2 regions of the Streptomyces sp. LE64 genome follow, and region 2 is predicted to be linked to the other one. Evidence: riboswitches for the same ligand, from Rfam matches in the RefSeq annotation. Region 2 holds a riboswitch; the other holds the start of a gene.
What was found. Region 2 has a riboswitch for S-adenosylmethionine ahead of ACSMX9_RS05675 (aminotransferase class V-fold PLP-dependent enzyme). Riboswitches for the same ligand answer to the same signal wherever they lie in the genome.
Positions count from the first base shown of each region.

Region 1: linked by a shared signal. The riboswitch ahead of thrC (threonine synthase) and the one ahead of ACSMX9_RS05675 (aminotransferase class V-fold PLP-dependent enzyme) in region 2 are both predicted to bind S-adenosylmethionine.

Region 1 is NZ_CP199708.1:3,657,438-3,664,274, forward strand. Features, by position in the region: gene ACSMX9_RS16625 (ABC transporter ATP-binding protein) at 1-712, shown strand, start outside; gene otsB (trehalose-phosphatase) at 849-1,703, shown strand; gene ACSMX9_RS16635 (alpha,alpha-trehalose-phosphate synthase (UDP-forming)) at 1,723-3,156, opposite strand; gene ACSMX9_RS16640 (hypothetical protein) at 3,137-3,418, opposite strand; gene ACSMX9_RS16645 (glucosyl-3-phosphoglycerate synthase) at 3,709-4,668, opposite strand; SAM riboswitch class I at 4,801-4,977, shown strand; gene thrC (threonine synthase) at 4,995-6,290, shown strand; gene ACSMX9_RS16655 (MoaD/ThiS family protein) at 6,406-6,681, shown strand.
Region 2 is NZ_CP199708.1:1,266,390-1,273,226, reverse strand. Features, by position in the region: gene qcrB (cytochrome bc1 complex cytochrome b subunit) at 1-1,418, shown strand, start outside; gene trpD (anthranilate phosphoribosyltransferase) at 1,638-2,702, shown strand; SAM riboswitch class IV at 2,810-2,926, shown strand; gene ACSMX9_RS05675 (aminotransferase class V-fold PLP-dependent enzyme) at 3,172-4,560, shown strand; gene ACSMX9_RS05670 (glycerate kinase) at 4,503-5,723, opposite strand; gene ACSMX9_RS05665 (SLC13 family permease) at 5,790-6,837, opposite strand, start outside.

The DNA.
Region 1 (6,837 bases), 2.4 Mb from region 2:
GCTCTCGGGCGGCCAGCAGCAGCGGGTCGCACTGGCCCGGGCGCTGGCGCTGCGGCCCCGGGTCCTGCTGATGGACGAGCCGCTCTCCAACCTGGACGCGAGGCTCCGGATGGACCTCCGGATGGAGCTGAAGGAACTCTCCCGGCGCACCGGCGTCACCTGCCTGCTCGTCACCCACGACCAGGAGGAGGCCATGATGCTCGCGGACCGGGTCGGCCTCATGGAGGGCGGGGGCATCGTCCAGGAAGGTCCCCCGGAGGAGCTGTACACGGCCCCCGTGTCGGAGTTCGTGGCCGACTTCCTGGACCGCATGAACCTCGTCCGGGCGGCTGCGGTGACCGCCTCGGACCCGGGCGGCCTGGAGGTCACCGTGGGCGGGCTGCGGTTGCGGACCGGCCCCGGCGTCCACCCCGTGGGCAGCGGACTGACCCTCGGCATCCGGCCCGACGACATCGTGTTCGAGACCGACGGCGGCGGGGCCGGTACGGGAGCGGCCGGGGAGAACCTGGTGACCGGCACCCCGGTCGACCACCACTACGTGGGCGGGAGCTACCTCCACCGGGTGGAGACCCCGCTGGGACTGCTCACCGTCCGCTCGCCCGCGGGCCCGGAGACGGTCGTCTCCGGCACGGTCCGACTGCGGCTGCCCGCGGAGAAGCTGATCACCATGGCGGCGGCGAACAGCGGGGGTGAGGAGACGGCGGGGTCCTGAGCCGACCTCCGCCGACGGCGAGGGCTGCCGGCGTGGCGGAGGCCGGCCCGCTGGGGCGCGGCGCGGAGCCGGACGCGGGGGCGTCCCGGGCCGGAGTGCGGCGGGTGGCGGCTGGTGTGACGTTAGGCTCGAAGCCATGGGAAGCCCTCGTGACTCCGTGCCCGAGCCGACCACCCCCCAGGGCCGCGAGGCCCTGGCCGCCCTCCTCGCCGACCCCGCGCACGCGGTGGCGGCGCTGGACTTCGACGGCACCCTCGCCCCCATCGTCGACGACCCCGAGCGAGCCCGCGCCCACGCCGGCGCACTGCCCGCGCTGGGCGCCCTCGCGCCCCGGCTGCGGGGGATCGCCGTGGTCACCGGACGGCCCGCCGCGGTCGCCGTGCGGGCGGGCGGGTTCGACGGCGCCCCGGGCCTCGACCGCCTCACCGTCCTCGGCCACTACGGCGCCGAACGCTGGGACGCCGCCACCGGCACGCTCACCGCCCCGCCCCCGCACCCGGGCGTCGCGGCGGTCCGCGCCGAACTGCCCGGGGTGCTGGCCGCGGCCGGGGACCACCCCGGCACCTGGACCGAGGACAAGGGGCACGCGGTCGCCGTCCACACCCGCCGCGCCGCCGACCCGCAGGGCGCGTTCCAGGCCCTGCGCGCCCCCCTGGCCGAGCTCGCCGACCGGCACGGGCTGGTCGTGGAACCGGGCCGGATGGTGCTGGAGCTGCGCCCCCCGGGCGTCGACAAGGGCGTGGCGCTCACCGCGTACGTACGGGAGAGCGGCGCCCGTGCGGTGCTCTACGCCGGTGACGACCTCGGCGACCTGCCCGCCTTCGCCGCGGTGGCCGCCCTGCGCACCGAGGGCGTGCCCGGGCTGCTGGTGTGCAGCGGCAGCGGCGAGGTCACCGAACTCGCCGACCGCGCCGACCTGGTGGTGGACGGCCCGGCGGGCGTGGTCGCCCTGTTGGCCGCCCTCGCCGCGGCGGTCGACGGACGGGGCTGACCGCCGGCCCCGGGGCGGATCAGGCGTCCAGGGCCCGCAGTTGGTCGAGGAACCAGCGGGCCGGGGGGAGCGCGGTGGCCGCCGCGGCGAGGCGCTCGGTCCGCTCGGCGCGCTCCGCCTCGGGCAGGGTCAGCGCGGTGTGCAGGGCGTCCGCGGTGGCGGTGACGTCGTACGGGTTGACGGTCAGCGCGTGCTCCCCGAGCTCCTCGAAGGCGCCCGCCTCCCGGGACAGCACCAGCACGCAGCCCCGGTCGGAGACCACCGGGACCTCCTTCGCCACCAGGTTCATCCCGTCCCGCACCGGGTTCACCAGTGCCACGTCCGCCAGCCGGTACGCGGCCAGCGAGCGGGCGAAGTCGTCCTCCACGTGCAGCACCACCGGCGTCCAACCCGGTTCGCCGTAGGCGGTGTTGATCTCCTGCGCCAGCCGGGACACCTCGGCCGTGTAGTCGCGGTAGACCGCGAGGTCCTGCCGCGAGGGGTAGGCGAACGCCACGTGCACCACCCGGCCCCGCCACTCGGGGCGGCGCTCCAGCAGGTCCCGGTAGGCGAGCAGCCCGCGCACGATGTTCTTGGAGAGTTCGGTGCGGTCGACGCGGACGATCGTGCGGCGGGCGCTGCCGTCCGGGGCGGTGCCGATCTGTCCGCGCAGCACCGCCATCCGCTCCTCGACGTCGGCGCGGTGGGCCCGTTCGCGCAGGAAGTCGGCGTCCGCACCGAGGCCGTGCACCCCGATCCGGGTGGAGCCGGTGCCGCCGGTGATCGCCTCGCAGCAGGCGGTGAACGCGTCCGCCCACCGGCGGGTGAGGAACGCGGCCCGGTCGGCGCCCAGGACGCCCCGCAGCAGCTGCTCGGCCACGTCGTCGGGGAGCAGCCGGAAGTAGTCCACCGGGGCCCACGGGGTGTGCGAGAAGTGGCCGATCCGCAGGTCCGGGCGGAGCTCCCGGAGCAGCCCCGGGACCAGCGCCAGGTGGTAGTCCTGCACCAGCACCGCCGCACCCTCGGCGGCCTCCTCGGCCAGGGCCCGGGCGAAGGCGGCGTTGTACTCCTCGTAGGCGGCCCACCGCACCCGGAACCCGGCGTCGAACACCGGCTCCAGCGGGGTCTGGTACAGCATGTGGTGGACGAACCACAGCACGGAGTTGGCGATGCCGTTGTAGGCGTCCGCGAACACGTCCGGCGGGACGTCCAGCATGCGCACCCGCTGACCGCCGGTGTCCGCGGGATCGAGGACGCCGCCCGTGCGGCGGACCGCCTCCCGGTCGCCGTCGCCGAGGGCCGCGCACACCCAGACCGCATCGGCGTCCGGCCCGATCGCGGACAGCCCGGACACCAGCCCGCCGCCGCCCCGCCGGGCGGTGAGCGCACCGCCCTCGCCCACCGCGAAGCTCACCGGGCCGCGGTTCGACGCGACCAGGATGCCGGCGCCCTGCTCACCTTCGGAAGAAGCCATACGGCGATACCTCGCCCACCTCGTCGGCCCCCAAACCCGGGCCCGCCCGGCCGCCGCGGGCACCCGTCTTGCTGCGCACCGTCGCCACCAGCAGCCCGCCGACCGCGCCCAGCGAGAGCGCCAGACCCGCGTACAGATGGGGCGAGAACTCCGGGTCGGGGGCCCGGCGCTGCACCGTGCGCCCCTCGGTCGCCGGGGGGACGACGACGGTGGCGCCCGCACGGGGGAGGCCCACCGGATACGCGGCCGGAGCCGACGTCACGGTGAGCACCGATGCCGCGAGAACCCCTGCCGTCCACACGGCGCGCCGTCGGACGCCACCACTGTGCCCCTTACCCGCCCCGGTGGAGAAGAACCTAAAAATGCGAAAAATACTGAAGAATCCACGCACGAGCTGACAATCTAGGCGGCGGTCCGAACGGGCGCCCGCGCGCCACGCGGTCCGCACCGCCCCGTGCCCCGATCACCGCACGCGCTCACCGCACCCGCAGGAGGCGCGGGGGTCCGCATCCGGCCGCTCGTCCCGCTCCGGTGGCCCCGCGCCACCGCCCCTCACGCCACCCGTCGCGCCGCGTACTCCGCCACCGAGGCCATCGGTGGACGCTCCTCCGTGTCCACCGGGTACGTCCGCGGCTCGAAGCCCCGCGCGCCCCGCTCGAACTGGGTCAGCTCGGGCCACAGCAGATGGTCCCGGGCCAGCCGCAACTGCGCCGTCCGGTAGACCGCCGCCGCCATCCGGCCCAGCGCCTGGCCGTCCTGGTGCCGGTGCCGGCGCACCCCCACGTCCACCTGCGCCAGGGCGTCCAACCCCACGCTGTGCAGGGCGTCCACCAGCAGCCCCAGCTCCACCCCGTACCCCACCGGGAACGGCAGCCGTTCCAGCAGCGAGCGCCGGGCCGCGTACTCCCCGCCCAGCGGCTGGACGAATCCGGCCAGCCGCGGCCAGTGCATGTTGAGCACCGGGCGGGCCAGCAGTTCGGTGACCCGGCCGCCCTGCCCCGCCCCCGCGGCGGGGGCGCCGCCGAACGGCCGGTCGTACATCGCCTTCACGAAGTGCACGTCCGGCTCGGTGAGCAGCGGGCCGAGGATGCCGCGGACGAAGTCCGCCGAGAACTCGCGCAGGTCCGCGTCCACGAAGCAGACCACGTCCCCCCGGGTGACCAGCAGCGACCGCCACAGCACCTCGCCCTTGCCGGGCAGCGCGGGCAGCCGCGGCAGGATCGCGTCCCGGTGCTCCACCCGTGCCCCGGCCGCCCCGGCCACCTCCGCCGTCCGGTCCGTGGAGCCGGAGTCGACCACCACCAGCTCGTCGACCAGGGGCGTCGGTCCGGCCATCAGCTCGGTGCGTATCACGGACACGATCTGGCCGACCGTCTCCTGTTCGTCCAGCGCGGGCAGCACCACACTGACCGTGGACCCCGAGGCCCGTTTCGCCGCGACGAGCTGGTGCGGCGGACGGTCCGCCACGGACCAGGAACGCCTGCTCAACCAGGACTCGACCTCTTCCAGCACGGTCAGTGGCTCCCTACTGTGACCCATCTCGCGGTGCGGACGGCTATCTCAACCGTCCTGGCCTTCGGTTACAGTCTTGAGCAACGCGCACGGCCGCCGCACGTCGGGTCCGCAGCGCTGACAACCGCATACCGCTCATCCAGAGGGGCAGAGGGACACGGCCCGTTGAAGCCCCGGCAACCCTCCAGTCGGTTCTCGTCGCCGCCGCCGAACGATCACGTCGATCACGGTGGACGGCCCGCGAGGCTCCCGACTCGGGAAGGTGCCAATTCCGTCTCGTGACGAAACGCGTCACGGGGAAGATGAGGAGAGAGGGCCTCGCCACCATGGCTGTTCAGACCGCCGCGTCCACCACCGACACCACCACCGTGGACCTGGGTCCCGCCGCGGCACTCTCCTGCCGGGAGTGCGGGGAGCGGTTCGCACTCGGCCCGATCTTCGCCTGCGAGCTCTGTTTCGGGCCCCTCGAAGTCGCCTACGACTTCCCGGTCGGCGACCCGGAGGGGCTCCGCAAGAAGATCGAGTCCGGCCCCGAGAACGTCTGGCGCTACGCCCCGCTGCTGCCCGTCCCCGCCGACGTGGCCAGCAAGCCCAACCTGAACCCCGGCTGGACGCAGCTCGTCAAGGCCGACAACCTCGCCCGCGAGCTGGGCGTCACCGGCCGGCTGTACGTCAAGGACGACTCCGGCAACCCGACGCACTCCTTCAAGGACCGGGTCGTCGCCCAGGCCGTCGAGGCCGCCCGCGCCTTCGGCTACACCACGCTCTCCTGCTCCTCCACCGGCAACCTCGCCGGCGCGGTCGGCGCCGCCGCTGCCCGCGCGGGGCTGCGCTCCTGCGTCTTCATCCCGCACGACCTGGAGCAGGCCAAGGTCGTCACCGCCGCCGTCTACGGGGGCGAACTCGTCGCCATCGAGGGCACCTACGACGATGTGAATCGTTTCTGCTCCGAACTGATCGGCGACCCGCTGGGCGAGGGCTGGGGCTTCACCAACGTCAACCTGCGCCCGTACTACGGCGAGGGCTCCAAGACCCTGGCGTACGAGATCTGCGAGCAGCTCGGCTGGGAGATCCCGGACCAGATCGTCATCCCCGTCGCCTCGGGCTCCCAGCTCACGAAGATCGACAAGGGCCTCCAGGAGCTGATCAAGCTCGGGCTGGTCGCCGACAAGCCCTACAAGATCTTCGGGGCCCAGGCCACCGGCTGCTCCCCGGTCTCCACCGCCTTCAAGGCCGGCCACGACGTGGTCCGCCCGCAGAAGCCCGACACCATCGCCAAGTCGCTGGCCATCGGCAACCCGGCGGACGGCCCCTACGTCCTCGACATCGCCCGGCGCACCGGCGGCGCGGTGGAGGACGTGGACGACGCCGCGGTCGTCGAGGCGATCTCGCTGCTGGCCCGGACCGAGGGCATCTTCGCGGAGACCGCGGGCGGCGTCACCCTCGGCGTCACCAAGAAGCTCATCGAGAACGGGCAGCTCGACCCGACGCTGACCACCGTCGCCATCAACACCGGCGACGGGCTCAAGACCCTGGACGCGGTCGCCGACCGGGCCCGTCCCACCGCGACCATCAAGCCGAACCTCGACGCCTTCCGTGCGGCGGGCCTCGCCACCGACTGAACCGCCACCCCCTCCCGCCCCCTGACGTCCCCGGGGCGGGAGGTCGCGAAACTCCCCCCGCCCTTCCCTCCACTTCTCTCCGGTTCTCTCCGGAAACGACCGGAAAGGTCTTCTCATGAGTGTCACCGTTCGCATCCCGACCATCCTGCGCACGTACACCGGCGGCCAGGCCGAGGTTCCCGCCGAGGGGGCGACCCTCAGCGAGGTCATCGCCGACCTGGAGAAGAACCACGCGGGCATCGCCGGTCGGGTCCTGGACGACCAGGGCAAGCTGCGCCGCTTCGTCAACGTGTACGTGAACGACGACGACGTCCGCTTCGAGCAGGGCCTCGCCACCGCCACCCCGGACGGCGCGGGCATCTCGATCATCCCGGCCGTCGCCGGCGGCTGAGCCTCCGCCGGGGCTGACGCTCCGTCATCACCTCGACCCCCTCCGCAAGAGAAGCGGAGGGGGTCATTCATGAGGATTGAACGCGGTAGGGTTGGGGAAATGGCTCGCGCATTTGTACTTCACACATATGACTTCTCAGCCGCGCGCCGACAAGAA
Region 2 (6,837 bases):
ACCCGTCGATGAACGAGGTGGAGTACCACGGCCCCTACGCCCCGCTCCAGGGCCAGTTGGTGTCCGAGGCGTTCAACTCGACCATGAAGATCTCCTTCGAGGTCCGCGGCGGTCTGCTGATCCGGCAGATCCACCACTGGGCCGCGCTGATCTTCCTGGCCGGCATGTTCGCGCACATGATGCGCGTGTTCTTCACCGGCGCGTTCCGCAAGCCGCGTGAGGTCAACTGGGTCTTCGGCTTCCTGCTGTTCGTCCTCGGCATGTTCACCGGTTTCACCGGCTACTCGCTCCCGGACGACCTGCTGTCGGGCACCGGTGTCCGCTTCATGGAGGGCGCGGTCCTCTCCGTGCCGATCGTCGGCACGTACCTGTCGTTCTTCCTCTTCGGCGGGGAGTTCCCGGGCCACGACTTCGTGGCGCGCTTCTACTCCGCGCACGTGCTGTTGCTGCCGGGCATCATGCTGGGCCTGATCGTGGCCCACCTGATCCTCGTCGTGTACCACAAGCACACCCAGTTCCCCGGCCCCGGCCGGACCCAGAAGAACGTCGTCGGCATGCCCCTGATGCCGGTCTACATGGCCAAGGCGGGCGGCTTCTTCTTCCTGGTCTTCGGCGTCATCGCGGTCATCTCGGCGATGTTCACCCTGAACCCCATCTGGTCGATCGGCCCCTACCGACCCGACATGGTCGGCACCGGCGCCCAGCCCGACTGGTACATGGGCTTCTCCGAGGGTCTGATCCGCGTCATGCCGGGTTGGGAGATCAACTTCGCCGGACACACCCTCGTCCTGGGCGTGTTCATCCCGTTGATGGTCTTCCCGCTGGTGCTGGTCGCGATCGCGGTCTACCCGTTCATCGAGTCCTGGGTCACCGGTGACAAGCGCGAGCACCACCTGCTGGACCGTCCGCGCAACGCTCCGACCCGTACGGCCGTGGGCGTCGCCTGGATCACCTGGTACGTGATCATGCTGATCGGCGGTGGCAACGACCTCGTCGCCACGCACTTCCACCTCTCGATCAACGCGATCACCTGGTTCGTGCGCATCGCGTTCTTCGTGGGGCCGGTCGTGGCCTTCATCGTCACCAAGCGGATCTGCCTCGGCCTCCAGCGCCGGGACCGGGACAAGGTGCTGCACGGACGCGAGTCCGGCATCATCAAGCGCCTGCCGCACGGTGAGTTCATCGAGGTCCACGAGCCGCTCAACCAGGAGCAGCTGCACACGCTCACCCAGCACGAGCAGTACAAGCCGGTCGAGATCGGCCCGCTGGTCGACGAGAACGGAGTGAAGCGCAAGGTCTCCCCGGTGCAGAAGCTGCGGGCCCGTCTGTCGAAGGGCTACTACGGCGAGCAGGGGCAGATCGAGAAGCCCAGCGTCGAGGAGTACAAGGAGATCCAGAGCGGCCACGGCCACCACTGAGTCTCCCGCGCCGGGGCCCGCACGGGCCCCGGCGGGTCGCCACCCGAAGGGCCCCGTCCACTGCACGGACGGGGCCCTTCGCGTCCTCCGCGCCTCGATAGGGTGGATCCAAAGGCACCACGACACCGCACGACCCGCGACGTCGACGGCCGCCCCGCCGGGCGGCCCCGTCCCCGTACGCCGTACGCACCCCGCACGGCCCGCACCCAGGAGCGACCCATGAGCGCTGTGACCCCCACCGGAGGCGACACCGCGGCGGCCCGTTCCTGGCCGGAGGTCCTCACCGCCCTGCTCTCCGGGGCGGACCAGAGCGCCGACGCCACCGCCTGGGCGATGGACCGGATCATGCAGGGGGAGGCGACCGACGCACAGATCGCCGGCTTCGCCGTCGCCCTGCGGGCCAAGGGCGAGACCGTGGAGGAGCTCACCGGACTCGTCGACGCCATGTACCGGCACGCCCGCACCATCGAGGTGCCCGGTCCCAGCGTGGACATCGTCGGCACCGGCGGCGACAACGCCCGCACCGTCAACATCTCCACCATGTCCGCGATCGTCGTCGCCGGGACCGGGGCCAAGGTCGTCAAGCACGGCAACCGCGCCGCCTCCTCCGCGAGCGGGGCCTCCGACGTGCTGGAGAAGCTGGGCGTCAATCTGGAACTGACGCCGGAGCGGGTGGCGGAGGTGGCCGAGGAGGCCGGGATCACCTTCTGCTTCGCCGCCAAGTTCCACCCGGCCATGCGGCACGTCGGCGCCGCCCGCAAGGAACTGGGCATCCGCACCGTCTTCAACTTCCTCGGCCCGCTCACCAATCCGGCCCGGGTCCGGGCGCAGGCCACCGGGGTGGCCGACGCGCGGATGGCGCCGGTGGTGGCCGGCGTGCTCGCCGAACGCGGCTCCTCCGCCCTGGTCTTCCGCGGCGACGACGGCCTGGACGAACTGACCACCACCGCCACCTCCACGGTGTGGGCGGTGCGCGACGGCGCGGTGGCCGAACAGCGCTTCGACCCCCGGGAGGTCGGCATCGACCTGGTGCCGGTGGAGGCGCTGCGCGGCGCGGACGCCTCCCACAACGCGGAGGTGGCCCGCCGGCTGCTCGCGGGGGAGACCGGCCCGGTGCGGGACGCGGTGCTGCTCAACTCGGCGGCGGCCCTGGTGGCGCTGGAGCCCGGCACCGGACCGTTGACCGAGCAGATCCGCACCGGCCTGGTGCGGGCCGCCGAGTCGATCGACTCCGGCGCGGCCCACCGGGTCCTGGAGCGCTGGGTCGCCGTCAGCAACGCCTGACCCGCGTCCGCCCGTCCCACCGGCCGTCTCGTGCGGGGCGGCCGGCGGCGCACCGCCGCCGGGACGGGGTGGTGCGCCCGCGCGATCGTCTGGCATGATGCATCCCAGGTCATGAGTGACAGCGCATCGGCCCCGGCCTGCTGTCCGGCAACCCTCCGTCCGTGGCGGGGTGCCCCGGGTGAAGACCAGGTCGTAGGCAGCGAGGTCTACGGCAAGCGCGGACCCCTCGCGTCTCTCCAGGGGTCCTGGTCGTCGAGGGAGCGGTTTCCGTGAGCAAGCGAATGCGATAGGGCGCAGCGCCCCACCTCCGCGCACGCCCCGTCCGGTGTGTCCCTTCACCCCTTCCCGCGTCCTCCCACGCCCCGTCCCGTTCCGGTCCGTGCGCTCCGCCGTCCGGTGCCGGTCGACGCCCCGCCGCGCGGCGGTCCGGCGTGGCTCCGACGCGCCCTGCCTCACCCGGGAGTCCGTCATGTCCGCACGTGCCACCACCGCCGAGCCCGTCTGCACCGCCGCCGAACCGCTGCTGCCCGTGCTGGGCCGCGAGGTGACCGTCCCCCTCGTCACCGGCGGCGAGGTGACCTACGCGGCGCTCGACTACGCCGCCAGCGCCCCCGCCCTCCAGCGGGTGTGGGACGACGTCGCCGCCTACGCCCCCTACTACGGCAGCGTCCACCGGGGCGCCGGCTACCTCTCCCAGCTCTCCACCGACCTGTTCGAGAACGCCCGCCGGACCGTCGCCGGGTTCCTCGGCTGCCGGGAGGGCGACCAGGTGGTGTTCACCCGCTCCACCACCGACTCGCTGAACCTGCTCGCCGCCGCCCTGCCCGCGGGTTGCCAGGTGTTCGTCTTCGAGACCGAGCACCACGCCTCCCTGCTGCCCTGGCGCGACGCCCGCGTCACCTACCTGGACGCGCCGCGCACCCCCGCCGAGGCGGTGGACACCCTGGAGCGGGCGTTGGCCGACCGCGACCCGTACGGGCCGGCGCTGGTCTGCGTGACCGGCGCCTCCAACGTCACCGGGGAGCTGTGGCCGGTGCGCGAACTGGCCGCCGCCGCGCACGCCCACGGCGCCCGGATCGTGCTGGACGCGGCCCAACTCGCCCCGCACCACCCGGTGGACGTGGCGGACCTGGACGTCGACTGGATCGCCTTCTCCGGACACAAGCTCTACGCCCCCTTCGGCTCCGGGGTGCTCGCCGGGCGCGCGGACTGGCTGCGCACAGCCGAGCCGTACCTGGCCGGCGGCGGCGCCTCCCGGAAGGTGTCGCGCCGGGCCGACGGTGGCGTGGAAGTGGAGTGGCACCAGGACGCGGCCCGCCACGAGGCCGGTTCCCCCAACGTGATCGGCGCCTACGCCATCGCCTCCGCCTGCACGGCGCTCACCGAGGCCGGGTTCGACCGTCTGGTGGCCCGGGAGCAGGAGCTGATCGACCGGGTGCGCGCCGGCTTGGCCGAGGTGCCCCAGGTGCGGGTGCTGTCGCTGTTCGGGGACGACGCGCCCCGGGTCGGCGTCCTCTCCTTCGTGGTGGACGGCTGGAACAGCTCGCACTTCGCCGCCGCGCTCTCCGCCGAGTACGGGATCGGGGTGCGCGACGGGCTGTTCTGCGCCCACCCGCTGGTGCGCACCCTGTTGGGCACCGACCCCCAGGACCCGGGGGAGTGCGGGGCGCCCGAGGCGGCCCCCGGGGAGCGTTCGCTGAACGCGGTCCGGGTCAGCTTCGGCGCGGGCACCCCCGACGAGCACGTGGACCGGTTCGTCCGGGCCGTGCGGGAACTCGTCGTCGAGGGCGCCCGCTGGAGCTACCGCACCGAGGACGGGCGCTGCGTGCCGGACCGGACGGCGCCCACCGGCTCCTGAGGACGGCCCCCGGACAGCCGGGTGCCGAGCTGGACCATCCGCAGGGCGCGTTCGGTGGCGTCGGTGAGCAACTCGCCGCCCCGGCCGAGCGCCTCGGTGAGGTCCATCGGCGCGGGCATGATCGACGCGTAGGCGTCCACCCCGACCGAGCGCACCCGGTGGGCGCCCTCGCCCAGGGTGCCGGCCAGCGCCAACACCGGGCGGTCGTGCAGCTTGGCGCGGCGGGCGACCTCGGCGGGGACCTTGCCGCGCGGGGTCTGGTGGTCCAGCGCGCCCTCGGCGGTGATGACCAGGTCGGCGCGGGCCAGCCGCTCGTCGAGCCCGATGCGGTCCAGCAGCACCTCGAACCGGGGCAGCAACTCGGCGCCCAGCGCCGCGAGTCCGGCGCCGAGCCCGCCGGAGGCTCCGGTGCCGCGGCCGTGGCACAGGTCGGTGGGCACCTTCAGGTCACGGGTGAGGACGGCGGCCCAGTGCTCCAGGGCGGCGGCCAACTGCTCCACCTGCTCGGGGGTCGCGCCCTTCTGCGGGCCGAAGACCCGGGCCACGCCGCGCTCCCCGCACAGCACGTTGTACGGGTTGCAGGCGACCCGGATGCGGGTCTCGGCCAGCCGCGGGTCCAGCCCGGTGGCGTCGACGCGGTCCAGCCGGGACAGGGCGCCGCCGCCGGGCGGGAGTTCCTCGCCGTCCGCGTCCAGCAGTCGCGCACCGAGCGCCTGGAGGGCGCCCGCGCCGCCGTCGGAGGTCCCGGAGTCGCCGCAGCCGACGAGGACGTGCCGGGCCCCGGCGTCGAGGGCGGCGCGGATCAACTCGCCGACGCCGTAGGTGGTGGTGGCCCCCGGGTCCCGCAGGCCCCGGGGCACCAGGGAGAGCCCGGCGACCGCGGCCATCTCCACCACGGCGGTGCCCTCGGCGTCGCCGAGCAGGGCGAAGTGGGTGCCGATGCGCTCCCCGGTGGGGCCGGTGGCCCGCAGCGGGACCAACCGTCCGCCGGACGCCGTGGCCAGGGCGCGGGCGGTGCCCTCGCCGCCGTCGACCAGCGGTATCAGGTCGATCTCGGCGTCGGGGAGCACCCTGCGCACGCCGGCGGCGATGGCTTCGGCGGCGGCTTCGGCGGACAGGGACTCCTTGAAGCCGCTGGGGGCGACGGCGAATCGGGTGAGCATCGTGGGTACTCCTGGGGGTGAGGGTGTGCGGGCGGATCGCCCGCGGGTGCGGGGCCGAGGCCCCGGTCAGGGGGTGAGGGGGACGCCCAGCAGCGGCCAGACCGCGACCGCGAACAGCAGCACCAGCACGGCCGTGAGCGGAGCCAGCACGGCGGACATCCGCAGCAGGTCCCCCGGGGTGTAGGTCGGGATGCCGGGCACGTCGGAGTAGAGCGTGACGGGCTTGGCCGAGGCCGGCAGGGTGTGGCAGAAGCCGGCGGCGGCGGTGGAGGCGAGGGCCGCGGCCACCGGGTTGACCCCGGCGGAGGCCGCTGCCGCGACGACCAGCGGCACCAGCACCGAGGAGCGGGCGGAGCGCGACTGGAGGAGCAGGTGGGCGCCGGTGGACACGGTGATGACCACGGCGAGGAACAGCCACGGCGGCAGGTCCAGCGGGATGCCGCCCACCAGCCAGGCGGCGGCCCCGGAGTCGGAGAGGGCCAGGCCCATGGCCATGGTGGCCGCCATGAACAGCAGCATCGACCAGGGCACCGTCTTCAGGGCGTCCTTCAGCCGCACCGTGCCGAGTGCGGGGGAGGAGGCCACGACCGCACCGATCAGGGCCACCACGGCGGGCGGCACCCGGTGCAGCGGCTCGCTGCACCACAGGGCGATCACGGTGGCGAGCAGCAGGGCGCAGCGGGTCTCGGCCGGCTCCCAGGGTCCGGTGACGGGCCGCTCGCTGTGCTCCTGGATCTCCTCGGCGGTGATCTGGACGGGGCCTTCGCGGTCGGCGCGCTTGGTGGTGGTGAAGAGCACCACCTCGGCGGCCAGGTGGGAGGAGACGATCGCCAACGGCAGGCCGATGAGCAGCCATTCGGTGAAGCCGATCCGCTGGCCCACCGCGTCCCACAGCACGGACACGGTGATCAGGTGCGCGCCCGCGCCGATCAGGGTGGCGACCGCGGAGAGCAGGATCACCGTGGGGAACAGCAGGGCGAGCATCACCACCAGGCGCTTGCGGTCGGCGAGGACCTTGGCCAGGGCCAGGAAGACCGGCATGGCGAGCGCGGCCCGGCCGGAGGTGGCGGGCACCGCGAAGGCGGTCACCACCAGGGCGGCCGTCGTCAGGTGC